Regions from separate parts of the Cupriavidus sp. GW822-FHT02D05 genome, predicted to be linked through region 2. Evidence: predicted binding sites of a transcription regulator. Region 2 holds the regulator's gene; each other region holds the start of a gene.
The links. The regulator LexA, encoded in region 2, represses DNA repair genes until DNA is damaged. The targets are predictions, from matches to a motif close to ACTGTATNNNNATACAGT.

Region 1: AC1RQK_RS20150 (CppA family protein) is a predicted target of LexA. The motif match lies at 1,757-1,774, and genes of this name have one in related genera.
Region 3: AC1RQK_RS18725 (ATP-dependent helicase) is a predicted target of LexA. The motif match lies at 2,843-2,860, and genes of this name have one in related genera.

What each region holds. Positions count from the first base shown of each region.
Region 1 is NZ_JBXAOE010000014.1:189,559-196,401, forward strand. Features, by position in the region: gene AC1RQK_RS20130 (porin family protein) at 1-390, opposite strand, end outside; gene AC1RQK_RS20135 (hypothetical protein) at 415-993, shown strand; gene AC1RQK_RS20140 (helix-turn-helix domain-containing protein) at 1,032-1,259, shown strand; gene AC1RQK_RS20145 (hypothetical protein) at 1,444-1,698, shown strand; gene AC1RQK_RS20150 (CppA family protein) at 1,811-2,140, shown strand; gene AC1RQK_RS20155 (LysR substrate-binding domain-containing protein) at 2,310-3,194, shown strand; gene AC1RQK_RS20160 (YbfB/YjiJ family MFS transporter) at 3,187-4,368, shown strand; gene AC1RQK_RS20165 (NAD(P)H-dependent flavin oxidoreductase) at 4,463-5,581, shown strand; gene AC1RQK_RS20170 (LysE family translocator) at 5,694-6,335, shown strand; gene AC1RQK_RS20175 (heavy metal sensor histidine kinase) at 6,352-6,843, opposite strand, start outside.
Region 2 is NZ_JBXAOE010000038.1:672-7,514, reverse strand. Features, by position in the region: gene AC1RQK_RS34890 (replicative DNA helicase) at 1-631, opposite strand, end outside; gene rplI (50S ribosomal protein L9) at 899-1,351, opposite strand; gene rpsR (30S ribosomal protein S18) at 1,383-1,661, opposite strand; gene priB (primosomal replication protein N) at 1,665-1,964, opposite strand; gene rpsF (30S ribosomal protein S6) at 2,039-2,413, opposite strand; gene AC1RQK_RS34865 (asparaginase) at 2,515-3,513, opposite strand; gene lexA (transcriptional repressor LexA) at 3,743-4,399, shown strand; gene AC1RQK_RS34855 (hypothetical protein) at 4,508-4,678, shown strand; tRNA gene AC1RQK_RS34850 (tRNA-His) at 4,783-4,858, shown strand; gene AC1RQK_RS34845 (hypothetical protein) at 5,150-5,428, opposite strand; gene AC1RQK_RS34840 (class I SAM-dependent methyltransferase) at 5,431-6,099, opposite strand; gene AC1RQK_RS34835 (DUF808 domain-containing protein) at 6,461-6,843, shown strand, end outside.
Region 3 is NZ_JBXAOE010000013.1:111,719-118,561, forward strand. Features, by position in the region: gene cmdF (tyrosine 2,3-aminomutase) at 1-615, shown strand, start outside; gene AC1RQK_RS18725 (ATP-dependent helicase) at 638-2,707, opposite strand; gene AC1RQK_RS18730 (TlpA disulfide reductase family protein) at 2,973-3,527, opposite strand; gene AC1RQK_RS18735 (thioredoxin fold domain-containing protein) at 3,651-4,154, opposite strand; gene AC1RQK_RS18740 (hypothetical protein) at 4,257-4,865, shown strand; gene AC1RQK_RS18745 (LysE family transporter) at 4,933-5,583, shown strand; gene AC1RQK_RS18750 (YifB family Mg chelatase-like AAA ATPase) at 5,875-6,843, opposite strand, start outside.

The DNA of each region.
Region 1 (6,843 bases), on a different contig from region 2:
GTCGAATTTGTCGTTGGCGTTGCCATTTTTGGCCACGACACGGCCAAGGCTGGCTAGCGAGCCTTCGACCGACACATAGGGCGAAAACTGATAGCCGCCCCGCAAGCCAAGTCCAACGTTGTTGGACGATCCGCCCGCCCAGCCGGGCGTGCTCGTACTGACTTTGTCGCGGGCAATATTGAGGTCGCCGCCGACGTACCAATAGTTGGCGGCAAGTTCCTCGGCTGCGGCATGCGCAGGCACAACCGACAAAAGCACCAACATGGCAGCAGGCGCGATGGGAAAGAGGCGGCCAGGGAAGGCTATAAAACGCATATAATTTAATCTCCGACGAATATAAATTACTGTAAAACGATAACACATTGCTGTTTTACAGTAATTTTTTGCCATGCGCAATCCCTTCAGGAGACCGGCATGCCGACCCCCCTTTCCCTTCCCTTGCCCGCTGATGGCGCGCTAACGCGCGTTAGCGTCATCGCGCGCCGCATGCAGTGGCTGACACTGTGCTGCGCCGTCGTGGTGACGGCGGCCCTGTTCGCCTTCTGGTTCTTGCTCCCCGATGCGGAGCTGGACCGGAACCTGCGCGCGTTCCTGGCCGGGCCTGCGCCAGGCGGGCAGTTGCTGGTGTCGATGCCGTACCGGCTGCTCGGGTTGGCCATCACGAGCGTGGCCACGGCTTTGCTGGTCAGTGGACTGATGCAAGCGCACAGGCTATTCGCGGCCCTGGCGGGCGGCGCGGTCCTTACCCTGGAGACGGGCGTGCGCCTGCGCCGCGTGGCGCTGGTGGTGACGGCGTTCAGCTTGGTGGTTCCGCTCACCAAGACACTGCTGGCCATGACCCTGGCCAGCACGGTTGCCAACGGCCCCTACATGGTGGTGATCATCACCTTCGGCGACGTGATGCTGGGCTTGCTGGGCGGCTTGCTGCTGGCCATCGCCTGGGCGATGGTCGAGGCCGCGCGCGTCGCGCTGGAGAATGAGAGCTTTGTTTGAGTTTGAGTTTGCGTTTGCGTTTGAGGCACCCTGACCCTATGACTATCCTCGTCCGGCTTGACGTCCTGCTTGCTGAGCGCAAGATGAAATCGCGCGAGCTCGCCCAGTACATCGGCATCACCGAGCCCAATCTCTCCTTGCTGAAATCCGGCAAGGTCAAGGGCATCCGTTTCGATACGCTGGAGAAAATCTGCGAGGCGCTGAAATGCCAACCGGGCGACCTGCTTGAGTACCGCGCCGATACGCCAGGCGAAGATCAGGCCTGAACTGCAAACAATTGTCTCTCTTCCCACTGCGGCATTTCCGCCAGATCGGCCACCCGCCTGGCCTTACGGCCCGCGCAACCACCGGGCTCCCCCCAATCGAGTGATACCGCATCGAGAGTGATCTTGCGCATACTCGCACTTTCTTGAACTACTCGCCCCCAAGCGGGCGCGAAGCAAGGTGCTTATGCTGATCCTCATCTACTGCAGTTATGCGGTTGCCTGCATCTTCGCGCTCTGGAGAGCGGCGCGCTGGGTGGAAAAGCACCATCCGGCCCTGCGCGACAACCACCCGCCGCGGCATGACGCGCCCCCAGCCGGCAAGCCCCCGGAAGATAACCTGCCTGTGAGCCAGCGCTGCCACCTGGAAATGCCGCCCGCCGGGCCCGCCTGCCTGGCGCAACGCGCCGGCGCCAGCGCTGCCGCCTGCATGGTCCTGTAGCCCCCTGGACGGTGGCCCGTATCTGGTCCTCGGCATTCATCCTTGAAAAAACCAGATTACTGTATATATTCACAGTAACTGTATGGATGAACAGTATCTACGGGAGCCGATCATGGAACACTTGGTCCGGGTACAGAACGAATACGACAGGCAGGTCCTGGCCTGGTTGCGCGAACGCGTAGGCGACGCGGCGGTACAAGCCGCGGCACAGCGGCTGGCGGGAGACCGCAAGCCCTACCTGTCAACGATCTGCCGCAGCCTGAACATCACGCCACCGGCCCGCCGCACCCTGCGCGCCCAGTCGAACCGGGACAGCCGGGAGGTTGGCGACCGCTACCTTGCGTCGATCCGTGCGCTCCTGGCGCGGCCAGCACCGGCGCAACGGCATTCGCAGCAGCAACCCGCGCAACCCCAACCCTCGCAATACCAGGATCCGCATTAGTCCCGCGCCTTGGGTACACGGAGGGCCGGGGCATTGCTCGCCGGAATATGCTTCCCGCTTCGCCTCACCCCGCTGCCATCATGGCTTTCTTGACTTATCATTCCCTATCTATGATAGTTAATTGAAATTTGTTCTCTTTTTAAGAACCTATTTCAATCAAAGGATTGCCGTGGACCTGGCCGAACTTGAGATTTTCCGAGCCGTTGCGCTTGAAGAAAGCATCACGCGGGCGGCCAAGACCCTGGACCGCGTGCAGTCGAATGTCACCACGCGCGTCAAGCAGCTCGAAGAGGAGCTCGGCGTCGCCCTGTTCCTGCGCGACAGCAAGCGCATGACCCTGACGCCGCAAGGACAGCGCTTCCTGGGCTATACCGAGCGGCTGCTGGCGCTGGCCGAAGAGGCCCGCCAATCCATGCGCAGCGATGCGCCCTCGGGCACGCTGCGCGTGGGCAGCATGGAAAGCTCGGCCGCCAGCCGGCTGCCCCGCCCGCTGGCGCGCTATCACGGCAAATGGCCGGACGTGCGGATCGAGATCCAGACCGGCACCACGCAAGCCTTGATCGACGCACTGCTGGCGCATCGCATCGACTGCGCCGTGGTGGCCCATCCCTCCGAGGGCGCGCCGGACACGCTAGACATGGACGTACTCGGCCCCGGCCTGGAAGGCACGTTCCTGTTCTCTGAAGAACTGCTGCTGGTGCTGCCGCACAGCCATCCGCCAGTGCGCACGCCGCAGGACATCAAGCTGCGCAGCCTGGCCACGTTCTCGCGCGGCTGCACGTACCGCCTGTGTGCCGAGGACTGGCTCGCCAGCGGCGAAGGCCCACGGCTGGCGCTGAACGTGCTGGAACTGGCGTCTTACCACGCGATCCTCGCCTGCGTGACGGCGGGCTCGGCCGTGGCCATCCTGCCGAGGTCGCTGCTGGCGCTGCACCCCGATGCCGCAAGCCTGCAAACCGTGCCCGTGCGAGTCGCGCACACCTTGCTGGTGCGCCGTTCGGGTTTTGCCACGTCGGCATACGCGGCGTTTCTCCAGGAGCTGCAGCATGGCTAGGATCCGGACCGTCACAGCCGCGCCGCAATCCTTCGGCAAGACCATGGCGCCATGGATGCCCTCACTGGCCGCCGCGCTGGTGCTGGCGGTGGGCATGGGCTTCGGGCGCTTTGCATTTACCGGCATGTATCCGCTGATGGTGCGCGACGGCCTGCTGAGCGTCAGTGCCGGCTCGCTGACCGCATCCGCCAACTATGCAGGCTATCTCGTGGGCGCCCTCGCGGTCAGCCGCATGCCGCAGCGCGTTGCGCCGCGCTTTTGCCGCATCGCGCTCTTCGGCACGGCCCTGTGCCTGCTGGCGCTGGCCGTGCCGGCCGCGCCCTGGTTCTTTATCGGCGTGCGCTTCCTGGCGGGCGTGCTCAGCGCCATCGCGCTGATCTGCGCGTCCGTGTGGCTGTTCCAGGTGGTAGGGCATCCGCATGGCGCGCCGCTGTTGTTCTCGGGCGTCGGTGCCGGCATCCTGCTGTCCGCCGAGCTCATTGCCGCCGGCAACCTGGCCGGTTGGCACAGTCCTTTGCTGTGGCTGGCCATCGGCGGTGGCGCCGCCGTGCTGAGCTTGCTCGCATGGCCTTATCTTGCGGGCCGCGTGCCGGCACCCCAGCCGCATGCCGCTACCAGTGCCAGTGCCACGGACGAGGCCAATGCCAACGGCCCTGGTCCGTGGCCGCTGGTGGCCAGCTACGGGCTGGCGGGGTTCGGCTACATTGTCACGGCAACTTACCTGCCGCTCTTTGTGCGCGACGCGCTCGGCCACATCGACCCGATCCATATCTGGGCCGCGTTCGGGCTTGGCGCGGCACCTTCGTGTTTTCTCTGGCATGCGCTGCACGAGCGCCTTGGCACGCGGCGTGCGCTCGCGCTCAACCTGCTGGTGCAGGCAGTGGGCGTGATCCTGCCCGCGCTCAGCCACTCGGCCGTGGCCTACCTGGCTAGCGCGCTGCTGGTGGGCGGCACCTTCGTTGGCACCGTGACCATCGCCATGCCCGCCGCGAAACGCGCGGCCCACCGCGTGACATTCAACCTGCTTGCCATCATGACCGCCGCCTATGGCGTAGGCCAGATCGCCGGCCCGCTGGTATCCGATGCGCTGATGGCGCACAGCCATAGCTTCAGCGGGCCGCTTGCCGCCGCCGCTGCCGCGCTGCTGGCATCTGCCGTCTTCTGCTTCCTGTGAAGGCCAGCGCATGCCCGGCGCGCGGCACGGAACCCACCCCACAGAATCCACCCCCACAAGATCCACCCATTACCGAAGAAACGAGGAGCCCGTCATGACCGACCCCATCCACGCCACGCAACCACGCACGCTGCTCTCCCGGCTCGGCCTTGCCACCCCGATCATCCAGGCACCAATGGCAGGCGTCAGCACACCGGCGCTTGCCGCGGCAGTGTCGAATGCCGGCGGCCTGGGCTCGCTCGGCGTCGGCGCCATGGACGCCGAGGGCGCCCGCAAGACCATCCGCGAAACCCGTGCGCTGACGGAAAAGCCCTTCAACATCAACCTGTTCTGCCATGCGCCCGCCGTCGCCAACCCCGCGCGCGAGGCGCAATGGCTGGCCTACCTGGCGCCGAGCTTCGCCGAATTCGGCGCCACGCCGCCCGCCAGCCTGCGCGAGATCTACACCAGCTTTGTCGCCGACGACGCCATGTTCGCGATGCTGCTGGAGGAGCGGCCCGCGGTAGTGAGCTTCCATTTCGGCTTGCCGGCGCAGGCCTGGATCGACGCGCTGCACGCCGCCGGCATCTTCCTGATGGCCACGGCCACCAGCCTGGACGAAGCGCGGCAGATCGCCGCTGCCGGCGTCGATGCCATCGTTGCCCAAGGCGTGGAAGCCGGCGGCCACCGCGGCACGTTCAAGCCCGAAGGGCATGACGAAGGCCTCGGCACCCTGGCGCTGGTACGGCTGCTGGTCCGCCATACCGCCCTGCCCGTGATCGCCACCGGCGGCATCATGGACGGCGCCGGCATTGCGGCGGCCCTGGCGCTGGGCGCGCAGGCCGCGCAGCTCGGCACCGCCTTCGTGGCCTGCCCGGAGACCGTGGCCGACGCGCCCTACCGCGCCGCCCTGCTGGCGGACCGGCCTGCCAGCACCACGCTGACCCGCTCCATTTCCGGCCGGGCCGCGCGCGGCTTCGTCAACCGGCTGACGGAACTGGGCGAGGCAGCGGACCGCCCGGCGATCCCCGATTACCCCATCACCTACGACGCCGGCAAGGCCCTGCATGCGGCGGCCAAGGCGCGCGGCAACGCGGACTACGCCGCGCAATGGGCCGGGCAAGCCGCGCCGCTGGCGCGCGCCCTGCCGGCAGCGCAACTCGTGGCGACACTGCGCGAGGAGCTGGCGCAGACGATTGCGGCACTGAGCGGGGCGGGATTCGGGGCGAACTGAGCGGGGCCTGCCGAAGCCGGCGGCGCGTGCGTCTTGCTGCTACCATTTCGCCACGCGCAACGGCCTCATGCTGGCCCGCAGCGGATCCCCTCCTTCCTGACGAGACAATCCCATGGACGCACTCACATCCACATTGGCCATTGGCGGCGCGCTGGCGCTCGGCGCGGTCAGCCCCGGCCCGAGCTTTGTCATGGTGGCCCGCGCCGCCATTGCCCGCTCCCGCGCCGATGCGCTCTACATGGCGCTGGGCATGGGGCTGGGCGGCGTGGTGTTTGCGGCGGCCGCGCTGCTCGGGCTCAAGCTCTTGCTGACGGCAGTGCCCTGGCTGTACATGGCGATGAAGGTGGGCGGCGGCATCTACCTGGTGTATCTGGGCGTGCGCATCTGGCGCGGCGCCAGCGCGCCCCTGGCGATGGCGGCCGGCAAAGCAGAAGGCGGTGGAACGCCCGCCACGGGGCGCGGCCGTGTCCTGCTGAGCGGCTTCGCCACGCAGCTGAGCAACCCCAAGACGGCGGTGGTCTACGCCAGCGTGTTTGCCGCGCTGTTGCCCGCCCAGGTGCCGCCTTCGCTGCTGCTGGCGCTGCCGCTGATGGTCTTTGCCATCGAGACTGGCTGGTACGCGATCGTGGCGATCGCGCTCTCCTCCGCCAGGCCGCGTGCCTTCTACCTGCGCTTCAAGCTGTGGCTGGATCGCGCGGCCGGCGGGGTGATGGCGCTGCTCGGCATCCGGCTGCTCACGTCGCTGCGTCAGTAACGCCGGCAGCGGCCCCCTAAGACGCGGGATCCGCCAAGCTCGGCGGAAACAGCAACCTGAAGACTGTGGTTCCCCCGACTTCGGACTCCACCTCAACGTGCCCATGGTGCAAGTCCATGATGGACTTCACGATGGCCAGGCCGATGCCCGCCGACTCTCCCGAGTTGGCGCGGGCAGGATCGCCGCGAAAGAAGCGATCGAACAGCTTTGGCAGGTGTTCCGGCGCGATGCCGGCCCCAGGATTGCGCACTTCGATACGGCTACCTGCGGGGCCCGTGCGCGCCGCCATCACCACCGTCTGCCCGGCGGGTGTGTAGCGGATGGCATTGGCCACCAGGTTGCTGACCGCGCGCCGCAGCAGTAGCGGATCGGCCAGCACGGCGCCCCCGCCATCCACCGCGATCGCCACGCCGCTCGCCTCCGCCAGCCCCTCGAAATAGTCGGACAGCGCGCCCAGTTCGCGCGCCAGGTCCAGGCGCACCGGGTTGACCGCCACGCGGGCGTTCTC
Region 2 (6,843 bases):
TGCCACTGGTCATGCGGTCCAGGTCGATAAAGCCGGTAGGCACGCCGGTGACGTCGGTGCTCGAGTCACGGTGGTACAACTCGTCGATGCGCTCGACCACCTGGGTCAGCAGCGGCTGGATTTCCTGGAACCCCTTTTGCCCGCGCGAGCCTTCCTCGGCGATGGCGAACACCTTGGATTCCGCCTCGTCGAGCAACTCCCGCACCTCGCGCCCTTTGGGGGCGAACGCCGCGGTAGCGATATCGTCGGCCACCGTCACCAGCTTGCGCAGCACCGAGCGCTCGCGCACGATCTCCGCATAGCGGCGGATATTGGCCGCACTAGGCGTGTTCTGCGCCAGGGAATTCAGATAGGCCAGGCCGCCCACCTCTTCCGCCTTGCCAGCGCCTTGCAGCGACTCGTAGACGGTGATGACGTCGGCCGGCTTGGTAGCGGCGATCAACCGGGAGATGCTCTGGAAGATCATCCGGTGATCGAAGCGATAGAAATCGGCTTCGTTCAGGAAGTCGGCGATACGGTCCCAGGCGGCATTGTCCAGCAGCAGGCCACCCAGCACCGATTGCTCGGCCTCGATGGAATGCGGCGGTACCTTGAGATTGTCTAGTTGGGGGTCTGCGACAGGCGCGTTCATAGGGGGGGATTATAACGGTCGACGCCAGCGAGCCGGCGGAGAATTCGCAGCCGGCTGTTGGGGGGGCATCCTGCCGTGTGACGGCGGGACAACCGGCCCCGCCCCGTAGCAGTCGGGCAATCAGGCAATCAGGCAAGCAAGGGGCGCGGCCAAACAAAAAGGCAGGAGCGCGATGCTCCTGCCTTTTTGTTTGGTCAAGCAAGCGGCGCTGGCATCCGGCTCCCACCAGCCCGAAGGACAAGTGGAAACCGGCAGCAAGGCCGATGCTTAGGCGTGTTCGCCCAGGACGGAAACCGTCACGTCGACCAGCACGTCGGTGTGCAGCGAGACGCTGACCGGGTGGTCGCCAACAACCTTCAGCGGACCATTGGGCAGGCGCACTTGCGCCTTCTCGACCTTGAAGCCTTGGCCAGCCAGGGCTTCAGCGATGTCGGCATTGGTCACCGAACCGAACAGGCGGCCGTCCACACCCGACTTCTGGGTGATCTGCACGGTCAGGCCATTCAGCTTTTCGCCTTCAGCTTGCGAAGCTGCCAGCTTTTCAGCGGCTGCCTTTTCCAGTTCGGCGCGCTTGACTTCGAACTCGCTGATAGCGGTCTGGGTAGCGCGGCGGGCCTTCTTGTTCGGGATCAGGAAGTTACGGGCGTAGCCGTCCTTCACGCGAACGATGTCACCCAGGTTGCCCAGGTTGATGACTTTTTCAAGCAGAATAATTTGCATCGTGTTTTCTCCTTAACGGACCTAGGGCCGATCAGTTCTTGTGCAGGTCGGTGTAGGGCATCAGCGCGAGGAAACGCGCGCGCTTGATGGCCGTGTCGAGCTGACGCTGATAGTGCGCCTTGGTGCCGGTCAGGCGGGCCGGCGTGATCTTGCCGTTGTCGCCGATGAAATCCTTCAGGGTGTCCAGATCCTTGTAGTCGATCTGTTCCACGCCAGCCACGGTGAAGCGGCAGAAGCGCTTGCGCTTGAACAGCGGGTTTTGCTGTTGGAAGCGCTTCTTGTTCTTGTTGTCACGTTTGACGAATGCCATGATTCAATCCTTTTCGAATGCTTTACATCCAGTGATGTGAAAGACGAGAGCCTTGCTGTTGCGGTGCCTGCGGGCCAGGAATCCTTCGCAGTCGAGCATCGCGCCGAGCGGAGTACGCTCAAGCCGCTGGCCGATCTGACCAATTCCCATGGCGGCGATGGCGAACTCCACCTGCCTGGGCGTTTGCGCCTCGACCGTCTCGCCCGCGTACTGCAAGATGCAGTTAACCACGGGGACCCCGGCCGGGGTGTAACGCAAGGCATCGCGTTCCGCGAGCGTTGCGCAGAGCCTTAACTGGTTCAACGCACTCTCCCGCACCGATGCCCGCACTTGCCGCCGCGGCGATCAACGCCGGCGGCAACCACAACAGTCCGCACTTAGGCGGCCTGGACTTCGCTGGTCTGTTGCGCGGCCTTGCGAGCTTCTTCGCGCTGCACTTCCTTCATCATCGGGGACGGTGCGGTTTCAGCCTTCTTGGTCTGAACGATGAGGTGGCGCAGCACTGCATCGTTGAACTTGAACGCGTGTTCGAGTTCAGCCAGGGTTTCCTTGCCGCATTCGATGTTCAGGCAAACGTAGTGAGCCTTGGCCAGCTTCTGGATCATGTAGGCCATCTGACGGCGACCCCAGTCTTCCACGCGGTGGATCTGGCCTTCCTGGGACGTGACCAGCGTCTTGTAACGCTCGATCATGGCCGGGACTTGTTCGCTCTGGTCCGGATGGACGATAAATACGATTTCGTAATGACGCATTGACGCTCCTTTTGGATAAGCTGCCCGAGCGCCATGTCCGGTGCAGCAAGGTTGAATAGCCTTAAAGTATAGCGTGCTTTTACCATCCGGAGCAAGCCGCCTCAGTTTTCGGTGAATAGCGCCTGCAGCGCCGCCGGATCCTTTGCCAGTCCTGGCTCCGCAGCCAGAGCCAGCGCCAGGAGCACACGCGTCTTATAAGGATTGAGGTCGCCGGCCGAAACAAAAACGCCCGAAGCCGGCCGGGGAGGCGCTGGAATCGCCACATGCCCCGCCCCTGTGCGCGAACTGCGCACCACTGCCACGCCGGCGCCGGCAGCATCGGTTAGCGCCTCCACCAGCGACTGGTGAACCGACCCGTTGCCAGCGGCCGCCACGACCAGGCCCGACACGCCCGCCTGCGCCAAGGCATCCACCACGATCCGCCCCGGCTCCGCATAGCTAGCCACGATCTCGACCTGCGGCCATGCGCAAGGGACCGGCCAGGCCTTGGCCGGCAAGCGACTGGGGGTACGCACAAAGCGCACGAGGTTGTCCTGAACAAAACCAATCGGCCCGGATACCGGCGACACAAACGCATTCACCGCCGATGTGTGCGCCTTCATCACGTCGCGCCCCGCGTGAATCTCCTGATTGATCACCAGCAGCACGCCCTTTGCCGTCGCGCCAGCATCCGCCGCTACGCGCACCGCATCCAGCAGGTTCAACGGGCCATCCGCCGACAACGAGGTCGACGGTCGCATCGCAGCCGTCAGCACAACTGGCACCCCACCCACGCAGGCCAGGTGCAGCAGCATGGCCGTCTCCTCCAGGGTATCGGTGCCGTGCGTAATGACGATGCCCGACACATCGGGCTGCGCAGACCAGAACGCCACGCGCTCCACCAGCCTGGACCAGAGCGCGAACGACATGTCCTTGCTATCTACCTGCGCAACCTGCTCGGCTTCGATCCGCGCCACCGTGCCCAGCGCCGGCACCGCATCGAGCAGCGCCGTCACCGGCACCGTCGCCGCCTGGTACTTCGCGCTGCTGGCTGGGTTGGAAGAAGAACCGGCAATGGTGCCGCCGGTAGCGAGCACGACGACACGAGGCAGGAGAGACATGGCGGAAATGAGCTCGGGAGCCCCAGAAAAGTTGAACAGTGCGCAACGCAAGACGCTTCAGGTGCCGCGGATTGTAACCCTCCGCCCACTCGCCACGGCACGCGCCAAGACCCGCGGGACGCACCTGTCAATGCGCAAACTCCCAAAAATTCCGCTTGCACTTCACTCGATACTGTATAAAATCACAGCATACTGTTTAAACATACAGTGCTTTCAAACACCGGCGACCATGGCGACCCTGACACCGCGACAGCAGCAGATTTTCGACTTGATCCGCAGCAGCCTCCAGCACACGGGCTTTCCGCCCACGCGCGCAGAGATCGCCGCCAAGTTCGGCTTCTCCTCACCCAATGCAGCCGAGGAACATTTACGTGCCCTGGCCCGCAAAGGCGTGATCGAGCTCACCCCCGGCGCCTCCCGCGGCATTCGCCTCAAGGTCTCCCGTAGCGACTCCGAGCTACCCGACCAGTTCTCCCTGCCTATGGCTGGCGTCATGCAGCTAACCCTGCCATTGGTCGGGCGCGTCGCAGCCGGCAGCCCGATCCTTGCCGCCGAACACATCGACCGCCAATACCAGGTCGACGCATCGGTGTTCGACGTGCAGCCCGACTACCTCCTCCGGGTGCGTGGTCTCAGCATGCGCGACGCCGGCATCCTCGATGGCGACCTGCTCGCCGTCAAGCGCGCCAGCGAAGCCGCCAACGGCAAGATCGTCGTCGCCCGCCTGGGCGACGACGTCACCGTCAAACGCCTCAACCGCCGCGGCGACACCATCGAGCTGATCGCCGAGAACCCCGACTTCCCCAGCATCATCGTGCAAGCCGGCCGCGAAGAGTTCTCACTAGAAGGCATCGCTGTCGGCCTCATCCGCCCCGGCGCCTTCTGACGAGTGCGGCTGAGGCGGGCGATCCCCGTACAAGCCGACACCCGATTGTGCCAACGCACCCGCGTAGCGGGTACCGCTAACTGTTGTTGCAAGTCACCAGGTGTAGCCATGCTGCCAGCCAACCGCCTCTCCGCCCGTCGCCCCGTCAAGCCCGTGCCCTTTCGCCAATCAAAAGGCGTGCGCATCTACCAGGGCGCGCAACGACGCACCATGGTTGGCAGCATGGCCGCTATCTGCCGAATGCTCGAGCTGGAGGAATCCTCCAAGCTGGCCGGTTAAACAGGTGGCACTAAAAAAATTTGTGCAGAGTACTAGCCATCCGGCTTTTGGCATTGTATGATCTTGTTCTTCGTCGTTCGGCACCAAGCAGAACGACATCGACGGTGGCTGTAGCTCAGTTGGTAGAGTCCAGGATTGTGATTCCTGTCGTCGTGGGTTCGAGTCCCATCAGCCACCCCAGAATTCTTATTAGTATCAACGGCTTACGCTTTACCTAGTCGTTTCACGATACGAACTTTCCCACGGAAAGCGAAATTTTCCCACGGCGCCCTTGGCGCCGTTTTCGTTTTCTGCACTCGCGCGCGCCAAGATCCCTTCTTCCCCCTCTTGCTGTGGCCCACAGCGGTGGATTATTGCTGCCCACGCGCGAGAGTGGCCTCTACCCCTCCAGCTGGGCTTTGGTGCCGGACTGCCAGCCTTGGGGTCCTCGACGAGGGCCCGCGAGTTCGGGGGGCGCGCCCGACGGCTCAATTAATCGGCAAGAGGAAAGCCGAAGATATCCCGCTCCAGGTCTTGCTCGAATGCCACCGTCCATGCGGCCCCAGCTCCGCCAGGATAGCGCCGAGCCTCGCCGCCGGCTACACGGGCGACGATGACCTCCCGCAAGATACGATTCGGCCCGCCGCTCAACGGAGTGCCTTCCTCCGCAGCCACATCGAAGTCCTCTCGTACAAATCCATGCAGTGCGCAAGCCGACTCGAAACCCTCGCGCTCATCCACTGGCAGTTCGTGGAATAACTTTTGAACCATGGCTATCTCCCAAAGCCTCGCCCGGATCCGGGCATGAGCATTTCGGACATCCCGGGACCGCTCGGCCATGCCATCTGCAAGGCAATCACGCTCCAGGAAATCGAGTCCCGGCCCTGCGTATCCTTACGCTGCCCGCAGTAGCTTTCGGTCAGGCCAACCGCTCGGCCAAGCGCCAGCGTCTCATCGGCAGAAACGTCGAACATCCTTCGACCTCGGGGAATAGGTCCGTGGCGGAGCGACATGATGATCGTGGCGCCCGGCGCTAGCAGCTCCGCGATCGAGTTCATCGCAATGGGTCGTTCGGTGGCATCCAGATGCATCCATACGGCAGTCAGCAGTATCAGCTCAAAATGCTCTCGCCTGGATCGCATCGCCGACAGGTGTGGCAGTGAATCATCCACCCACTCGATCGGCAATGCCGCGTGAATGCGTTGCCCCTCTCGACGCAATTCGCCCGTGGGTTCCACGGCCACAACCCGATGTCCCAAGCGGGCGAGCGCGGCCGCATCGCGGCCTGACCCTGCTCCGATATCCAGAATATTGCTGAGCTCACGTGGAAATAGGTGCAGTACGTCTCGGTGGATATCGTCGAACTGGAGGCTCTCGTACTGCTGCACCAATGCGGCCGCGTTCTCGCCATATCCGGCAGTACTTGCTGCTGCTTTTCTCATTCATGTCCCCTTCTCACTCCCAATGGGGGCGCTTCTGTGCTCATGTTCGGCAAGAGAGGCAGCGTGCCCCCCCCCACCGACGGCGGATAGCAAGCAGGCGTGTAGTTTGGCATATTTCAATTACTCGTTGCTTGACCCCGACGAGACTTCCCGTAGACCGCCCTGCTATCCCGCCGGCGGTCTTTTTTTTGACGGATGCCCCAGGCGGCTCCGATTCACATCCTGAATTGCCAGCCCCCTAGAGGCGCGACGCCGGAATGGCGATGGTTCGCATCGCTTGCGACGCCTGTGGCACAGTATCGCGCTATGCGCCCTCCGTGCGACGGGGCGCTTTCCTTACGTCTACTTGGGAACCTTGGATATGGCCGGCACCAGCCTGCTTCTGCTGATCGACGACATCGCCTCCATCCTCGACGATGTAGCCACCATGAGTAAAGTGGCGGCCAAGAAAACAGCCGGCGTACTAGGCGACGACCTGGCCTTGAATGCGCAGCAGGTCAGCGGCGTGAAGGCAGAGCGCGAATTACCCGTTGTGTGGGCTGTAGCGTTGGGGTCCTTTCGCAACAAGGTGATTCTGGTGCCGGCAGCTCTGGCGATCAGCGCTGCCGTGCCCGCAGCCATCGTGCCACTGCTGATGGCTGGCGGCGCCTTTCTTTGCTACGAGGGATTCGAGAAGATTGCGCACCGTTTCCTGCATAGCGATTCCACTCAGGGACAAACCGATTCCGAAGCGTCACAAGCGGC
Region 3 (6,843 bases), on a different contig from region 2:
AATTCGTCCAACGACAATCCGCTGTTCTTCGACGACGGCGAGCTGTTCCACGGCGGCAATTTCCACGGCCAGCAAGTCGCGTTCGCCATGGACTTCCTCGCCATCGCGGCCACGCAGCTTGGCGTGGTGTCGGAGCGCCGCCTCAACCGCCTGCTCAGCCCGCACCTGAATAACGGCTTGCCGGCTTTCCTGGCGGCCGCCAACGAGGGCCTGAGCTGCGGGTTTGCCGGCGCGCAGTATCCGGCCACCGCGCTGATCGCCGAGAACCGCACCATCTGCAGCCCGGCCAGCATCCAGAGCGTGCCGTCCAACGGCGACAACCAGGACGTGGTGAGCATGGGCCTGATCGGCGCGCGCAATGCGCGCCGCATCATCGACAACAACCAGTACATCCTCGCCGTGGAACTGCTCGCAGCCTGCCAGGCCGCCGAGCTGGCCGGCGCGGTGGAAAGCCTGTCGCCGGCGGGCCGCGCGGTCTTTGCCTTCGTGCGCGAACGCGTGCCGTTCCTGGCGATGGATCGCTACATGACCGACGACATCGAAGTCATTGCCGCGCAACTGCGCGCCGGCGCGCTGGTGGAGGTGGTGCGCACGGCTGGCGCGGCGGTCAACTGACACGCGCCTTGGCCGCGCAGCCTCATTTCCACATATCGCGCATGCGCCCGGCCAGGTCGAGCCTGGGCAGCGGCGCCTTGGCCGGCGCGTCCGCCACCGGCGGGGGCGGCGGCCAGGACCGGCTGTGGAACAGCGGCATCACGCGGTTAGGCAGAAAGCGCGTGCGCGAGGCGTAGACATGGCGGTCGCCATAGGCGGTCTGCTGGTGCACATAGAACCGCTGCGGCACCACGATGTCGAGGTGGTCGCGGGCGCGGGTCATGGCGACATATAGCAGCCGGCGCTCTTCCTCGATTTCCTCGGTGGTGCCGGTGGCCAGGTCCGAAGGCATGCAGCCGTCGACGGCATTGAGCACATAGACGGCCTTCCATTCCTGGCCCTTGGCCGAGTGGATGGTGGACAGGATCAGGTAATCCTCGTCGCGCAGCGGCACGCCGGATTCGTCGCTCGATGCGTCCGGCGGGTCGAGCGTGAGTTCCGTCAGGAAGCGCTCGCGCGACGCGTAGGTGGCGGCGATACGCCCCAGTTGCTGCAGGTCCGCAGCGCGCGCGGGCGCGTCGTCGTGCAGGCGCTCAAGGTGCGGCTGGTACCACGCCACCACCTGCTCGAAGGCGGAGGGCCACGGCGCAGCCGGGGCCATCAGGCTGCGCGCCAGCGCCAGCAGGTCGGGCCAGGCCTCGGCGGCGGCTGGCGGCGCCTCAAAGGACTCCAGGGCAAATAGCGGCTCGGTGGCGATTTCCACCGCATCGAGCACGCGAGCGGCAGTCTTGGGCCCCACGCCCGGCAATAGCTGCAGGCTGCGGAAGCCTGCCATGCGGTCGCGCGGATTTTCCAGCCAGCGCACCACCGCCAGCACATCCTTCACGTGCGTGGATTCCAGGAACTTCAAGCCGCCGAATTTCACGAACGGGATATTGCGCCGGACCAGCTCGATCTCCAGCTGCGCGCTGTGGTCGGCGGCGCGGAACAGCACCGCCTGCGACAGCAGCGCCAGCCCGGCCTCGCGCCGCGAGAGGATCTGCTCGACCACATAGCGGGCCTGGTCCGCCTCGTCGTTGACCACCACGATCTCCGGCTTCTCGGCCGAGCCGCGCTCCGACCACAGGTCCTTGGTATAGCGCTCGGCCGCCAGCCCGATCACCGCGTTGGCGGCGGCCAGGATGGGCTGGGTGGAGCGGTAGTTCTGCGACAGCGTGACCATGTCCGCGGCCGGCGTGAACTGCGCGGGAAAATCGAGGATATTGCGCACCGTGGCGCCACGGAAGGCGTAGATCGACTGGGCATCGTCGCCCACTACCGTCAGGCCGCGCCCGTCGGGCTTGAGCGCGAGCAGGATGGCAGCCTGCAGCGCATTGGTGTCCTGGTATTCGTCCACCAGCACGTGGTCGAAGCGCGCGCCCATGTCCTGCGCCAGCGCGGGCTCGGCCAGTGCCTGCGCCCAGTAGAGCAGCAGGTCGTCGTAGTCGAGCACCTGCTGCTTTTGCTTGGCTTGCACATAGCCGGCAAATAGTCCGCGCAGCGCATCCGTCCACATGGCATAGCGTGGGAACCATTGCTTGAGCACGTCTTCGAGCGGCGCCTGCGTGTTGACCACGCGCGAGTAGATCGACAGGCAGGTTTCCTTGCGCGGGAACCGCGAAGCCTGGGCCGACAGGCCCAGGTCGTGCCGCACCACGTTCATCAGGTCGGCGGCGTCGCCGCGATCGCAGATGGTGAAGCTGGGCGACAGGCCAAGCGTTTCCGCGTACTCGCGCAGCAGGCGCGCGCCGATGGCGTGGAAGGTGCCGGACCATGTGAGTGCCGCGCGCCCCGCCCCGCAGGCTTGCATGCCCAGCGCCTGGTCGACGATGCGCTCGACCCGCCGCCCCATCTCCGACGCCGCGCGGCGCGAGAACGTCAGCAGCAGGATGCGGCGCGGGTCTGCGCCGCCCAGCACCAGATGGGCAACGCGGTGCGCCAGCGTGTTGGTCTTGCCCGAGCCGGCACCGGCGATGATCAGCAGCGGCGCGGCGGGCTCGTGCGTCACGGCCGCGCGCTGTTCCGGGTTCAGGGTGGACAGGTAAGCCGGCGTCTCGGGGGCGGCGGCATCCACGGTATCGGGCTGCTTGACGGCGGGTGCGTCGCAAAGCACGGCGCTGGGATCGGGATCGAGTAACACGGAGCGGGGGCCTTAGGGGATGCCGGGCGCAAGTGCGCTGGCCGGCATGGGCGGGGAAAGCTGCTGGCAACTGTATATCCATACAGCCGTGCTGCGCAAGCCGGGCATTGCGCGACGGCGCCCGGCAATAAAAAAAGGTGCCATGGAAGGCACCTTTCTGGGCGGAGGCGGCGGGCCAGTCAGTGGGCCAGTCAGTGGCTCAGGCCGCCTTGGCGAGCGCGCCGTCGAGCAGCTTGTGCAGCGCGTCCCACTCGGGCTCGCCCACATAGCGCTTGAGGATATGGCCGTCCTTGTCGATCACGAAGGTGGTCGGGGTCAGCTGCACTTCGCCGAATGCCTTGGCGGCCGCGCCGTCGGAATCCATTGCCACCTTGAACGGCAGCTTGCGCGTTTGCGCATAATTCATCACGTACATGGGCGGGTCATAGCTCATTGCCACGGCGACGAACTCCAGGCCCTTGTCCTTGAACTTGTCATAGGTGCGGACCATGTCCGGCATTTCCTTGACGCAGGTGACGCAGCTGGTGGCCCAGAAGTTGACCAGGTAGACCTTGCCCTTGAGATCGGCGGTGCTGACTTTTTCGCCGGACAGCAGCGTGAACGTGGCGGGCGGCGCCGCATTGGCGGGGGCGATGGCGCGATAGCCGAACCAGCCCAGCACGGCAACCAGCAGCACGGCGGCGATCACAGGCCACAGCTTGCGCGAGGCGGTGCTTGCCGGGGTGGGTGCGGTGGGGGAAGCGGAGGTCGTCATGATGCTCGCCGACAGGTCAGACAAGCCACTATTCTACTGCCGCTGCCGAGGCGCTGCCGGCTGCATTCACCGAGCCGCCGCGGATGCGACGATTGGCCGCAGTCGGGTGCGCCATTGTGCGCCTCAATGCGCCTTGCTTGCCAAGGCCGAGCGGGCCTGGTCCAGCGCCTGCTCAAGGTAGGCGCCATAGAAATCGGGCTGCATGCCGCGCAGCGGCGTGGCCAGGGAGCGGCCGCGCGCGTCGAGGAAGAGCACCGTGGGTGCTACCGCCACATTGCGGCTGCGGGCCCATTCCCGCGCGGTGGTCATGCTGCCATCGGTGTTGCGCAGCGGCGTGTCGGCGGTCATGTCGAGCTCGCGCGCCTCGATTTCTCCCGCCGCGGCTTGCGGGCCGAGATAGTTGCGGCGCACCGTTTCGCAGTACACGCAGCCCGGCAGTGTCACCAGCACCACCAGGGGCTCGCCCCGGCTGGCCGCAGCGGAGGCCTGGGCGGCGAGATCGTTGACGGGGGGCAGGTGGGCCGTGGCGGCCAGGGCGCTCGTGCTTGCCGCGACCAGCATGGCGCCGAGCATCGCCGCGCCGGTACGGCGTGCGGTGCCAAAGACACCCCGGGGGGATGGCTGCATTGGCTGGATCGATGGCTGGGTTTGCATTGGCGGGCAATGTGGATGAGCGCTGGCACGCGGGTTCTACGATAATAGCGGCTTATTTCCGCATTCGCCGCCCTGATGCCCCACGCCTGGTTTCCACGGTTCTTCCGCTTGCCGCAGTCCCTGCTTGCCAAAGCCATCGTCCTGGGCGCGCTCGGCGCCGGGCTGATCGCCTGTTCACCCCGCTATGACTGGCGCACCATCCAGTCCAACGAAGGCGCCTACGCGGCGCTCTATCCCGGCAAGCCATCCGGCGCTGCGCGCGAGGTGGCGATTGCCGGGCGCAAGCTGCCCATGACGATGGACGCGGCCCGGGTCGACGAGACCTTGTTCGCCGTGGGCGTGGTGACCTTGCCCGCCGATGACGCCGAGTTGCGGCAGGCGGCGCTGGATTCCATGCAGAAGGGCTTGCTCGGCAACCTCGGGCCGCATCCCGCCGAAGCGGTCAAGACCCGCAAGGTAACGGTGATGTCGGCCGCATCGCCGGCCGTGGCGCTCGAGGGCGTGGAGGTGCAGGTAGCCGCGGTATCGCCGCAGGACCAGTCGCCACGCAGGCTGACGGCGCGGCTGGTAGCGTCGGGCGTGCACGTCTACCAGGCGGTCGTGCTGGAGGCGGGAGAGGCCGCGCGCGACCAGCGCCAGGCGGAACAGATAGACCAGTTCCTGACGGGCTTCCATCCGTTCTGACCTGGGCGCTCCAGGCTTCCAGGCTTCCAGGCAGATTCAAGACAGTTTATTTTCAAGGAGTAACGCAATGCGTTGGGATGTTTGGCTGGCCTATTTCGCGGCCTGTTGGGTGATTGCCGTGTCGCCGGGATCCGGCGCGGTGCTGTCGATGAGCCATGGCCTGTCCTATGGCCTGCGCAAGACCACCACCACGATCTTTGGCTTGCAGACCGGGCTGGTCATCATCCTGCTGGTGGCTGGCGGTGGCCTGGGCGCGCTGCTGGTGGCCTCCGAGCACGCCTTTGCCGTGGTCAAGACGATCGGTGCGCTCTACCTGATCTATATCGGCGTGCAGCAATGGCGCGCGCGGGTGGACGGCGGCCGGGACGATGCCGTGCCGGGTACGGAAGCGCCGCGCGTCGCCGCGCTGAGTCCGCGCCGGCGTTTTGCCACGGGCTTGCTAACCAATGTGACCAACCCCAAGGGCATCATCTTCATGGTGGCGGTGTTGCCGCAGTTCATCGATCCGGCCCATGCGCTCGGGCCCCAGCTTGCCATCCTGGCCGCGACCATGTGCGGCGTGGACCTGGTGGTGATGCACGGCTACGCGCTGCTGGCCTCGCGCATGCGCGGCCTGTTCCGCAATGCGCGCGCGGTGCGCTGGCAGAACCGGATCTTCGGCAGCGTGCTGGTGGCCGTGGGCGCGGCGTTGTTCTTCGTCAGGCGCCATCCGGCTTGAGGACTTGGGGCCGGCTCCGCGCCGTCCCGATCCGTCCATATGTCTATCTATCGCTGGCTTCCAACGAGTGCGTTTGCTTCAATAAGGTAAGACGAAGACGACCCAAGCGGAGGCAAGCGATGCGAAGCTCTTCCCCCCAGCAGGCTCCATTGCAAGCGCAGCCGGCCCACACCGTGCCGCCGGCCGAAGATCCGCTGCCGCCGGGCGTGCCGCCAGACCTTCCTCCGATCGAGGAGCCCCCGCCGCCGTCGGAACCTCCTGTGACCGTGCCGCCGCGCCGGGCGTGAATGGCTACGGTGTGCGCAAGGCGCGCCGGTACTGGATAGCCTCGCCCACATGGCTTGGCTGCAATTGCTCGGCGCCCGCAAGGTCGGCAATGGTGCGGGCAATCTTCAGTACGCGGAAATAGGCGCGCGCCGACCAGGCTAGTTTGGCCATGGCGCCGCGCAGCAATGCCTGCGCCTCGGGCGCGAGCGGGCAGTGTTCGTCGATCTCGCGACCGGACAGGGCGGCATTGGGCTTGCCCTGCCGGGCCTGCTGCACGGCCCGGGCGGCCAGCACGCGCTGGCGCACGTCGGCGCTGGGCTCTCCGGGCGGGCCGTCGAGCATTTCCTGATGATCCTGCGCCGGCACTTCCACCTGCAGGTCGATCCGGTCGAGCAATGGTCCCGACAGCCTGGACTGGTAGCGCAGCACCTGGTCAGGCGTGCAACGGCAAGGACGGGAAGGGTGCCCCTGATAGCCGCAAGGACAGGGGTTCATCGCGGCGATGAACTGGAAGCGCGCCGGGAAGTCGGCCTGCCGCATGGCGCGCGAGATGGTGACGCGGCCCGATTCCAGGGGTTCGCGCAGCACTTCCAGCACCTTGCGGTCAAATTCAGGCAACTCATCCAGGAACAACACACCTTGGTGGGCCAGCGAGATCTCGCCCGGCCGGGGATTGCTGCCACCGCCCACCAGCGCCGCCGCCGACGCGGTGTGGTGCGGCGAGCGGTAGGGCCGCTCACGCCAGCGGGCGGGATGGAAGCCGGCGGCGGTCAGGCTCTGCACCGCGGCGGATTCTAGCGCTTCGTCCAGCGTCATGGGTGGCAGCAGGCCGGCAAAGCGCTGGGCCAGCATGGACTTGCCGGTGCCGGGCGGACCGACGAGCAATGCCGAATGCTGGCCCGCCGCCGCGATCTCCATGGCGCGGCGCGCTTGCGCCTGGCCCCGCACGTCACGCATGTCCGGGCCGGCCGGGTCTCCTGCCGCGATCTCCAC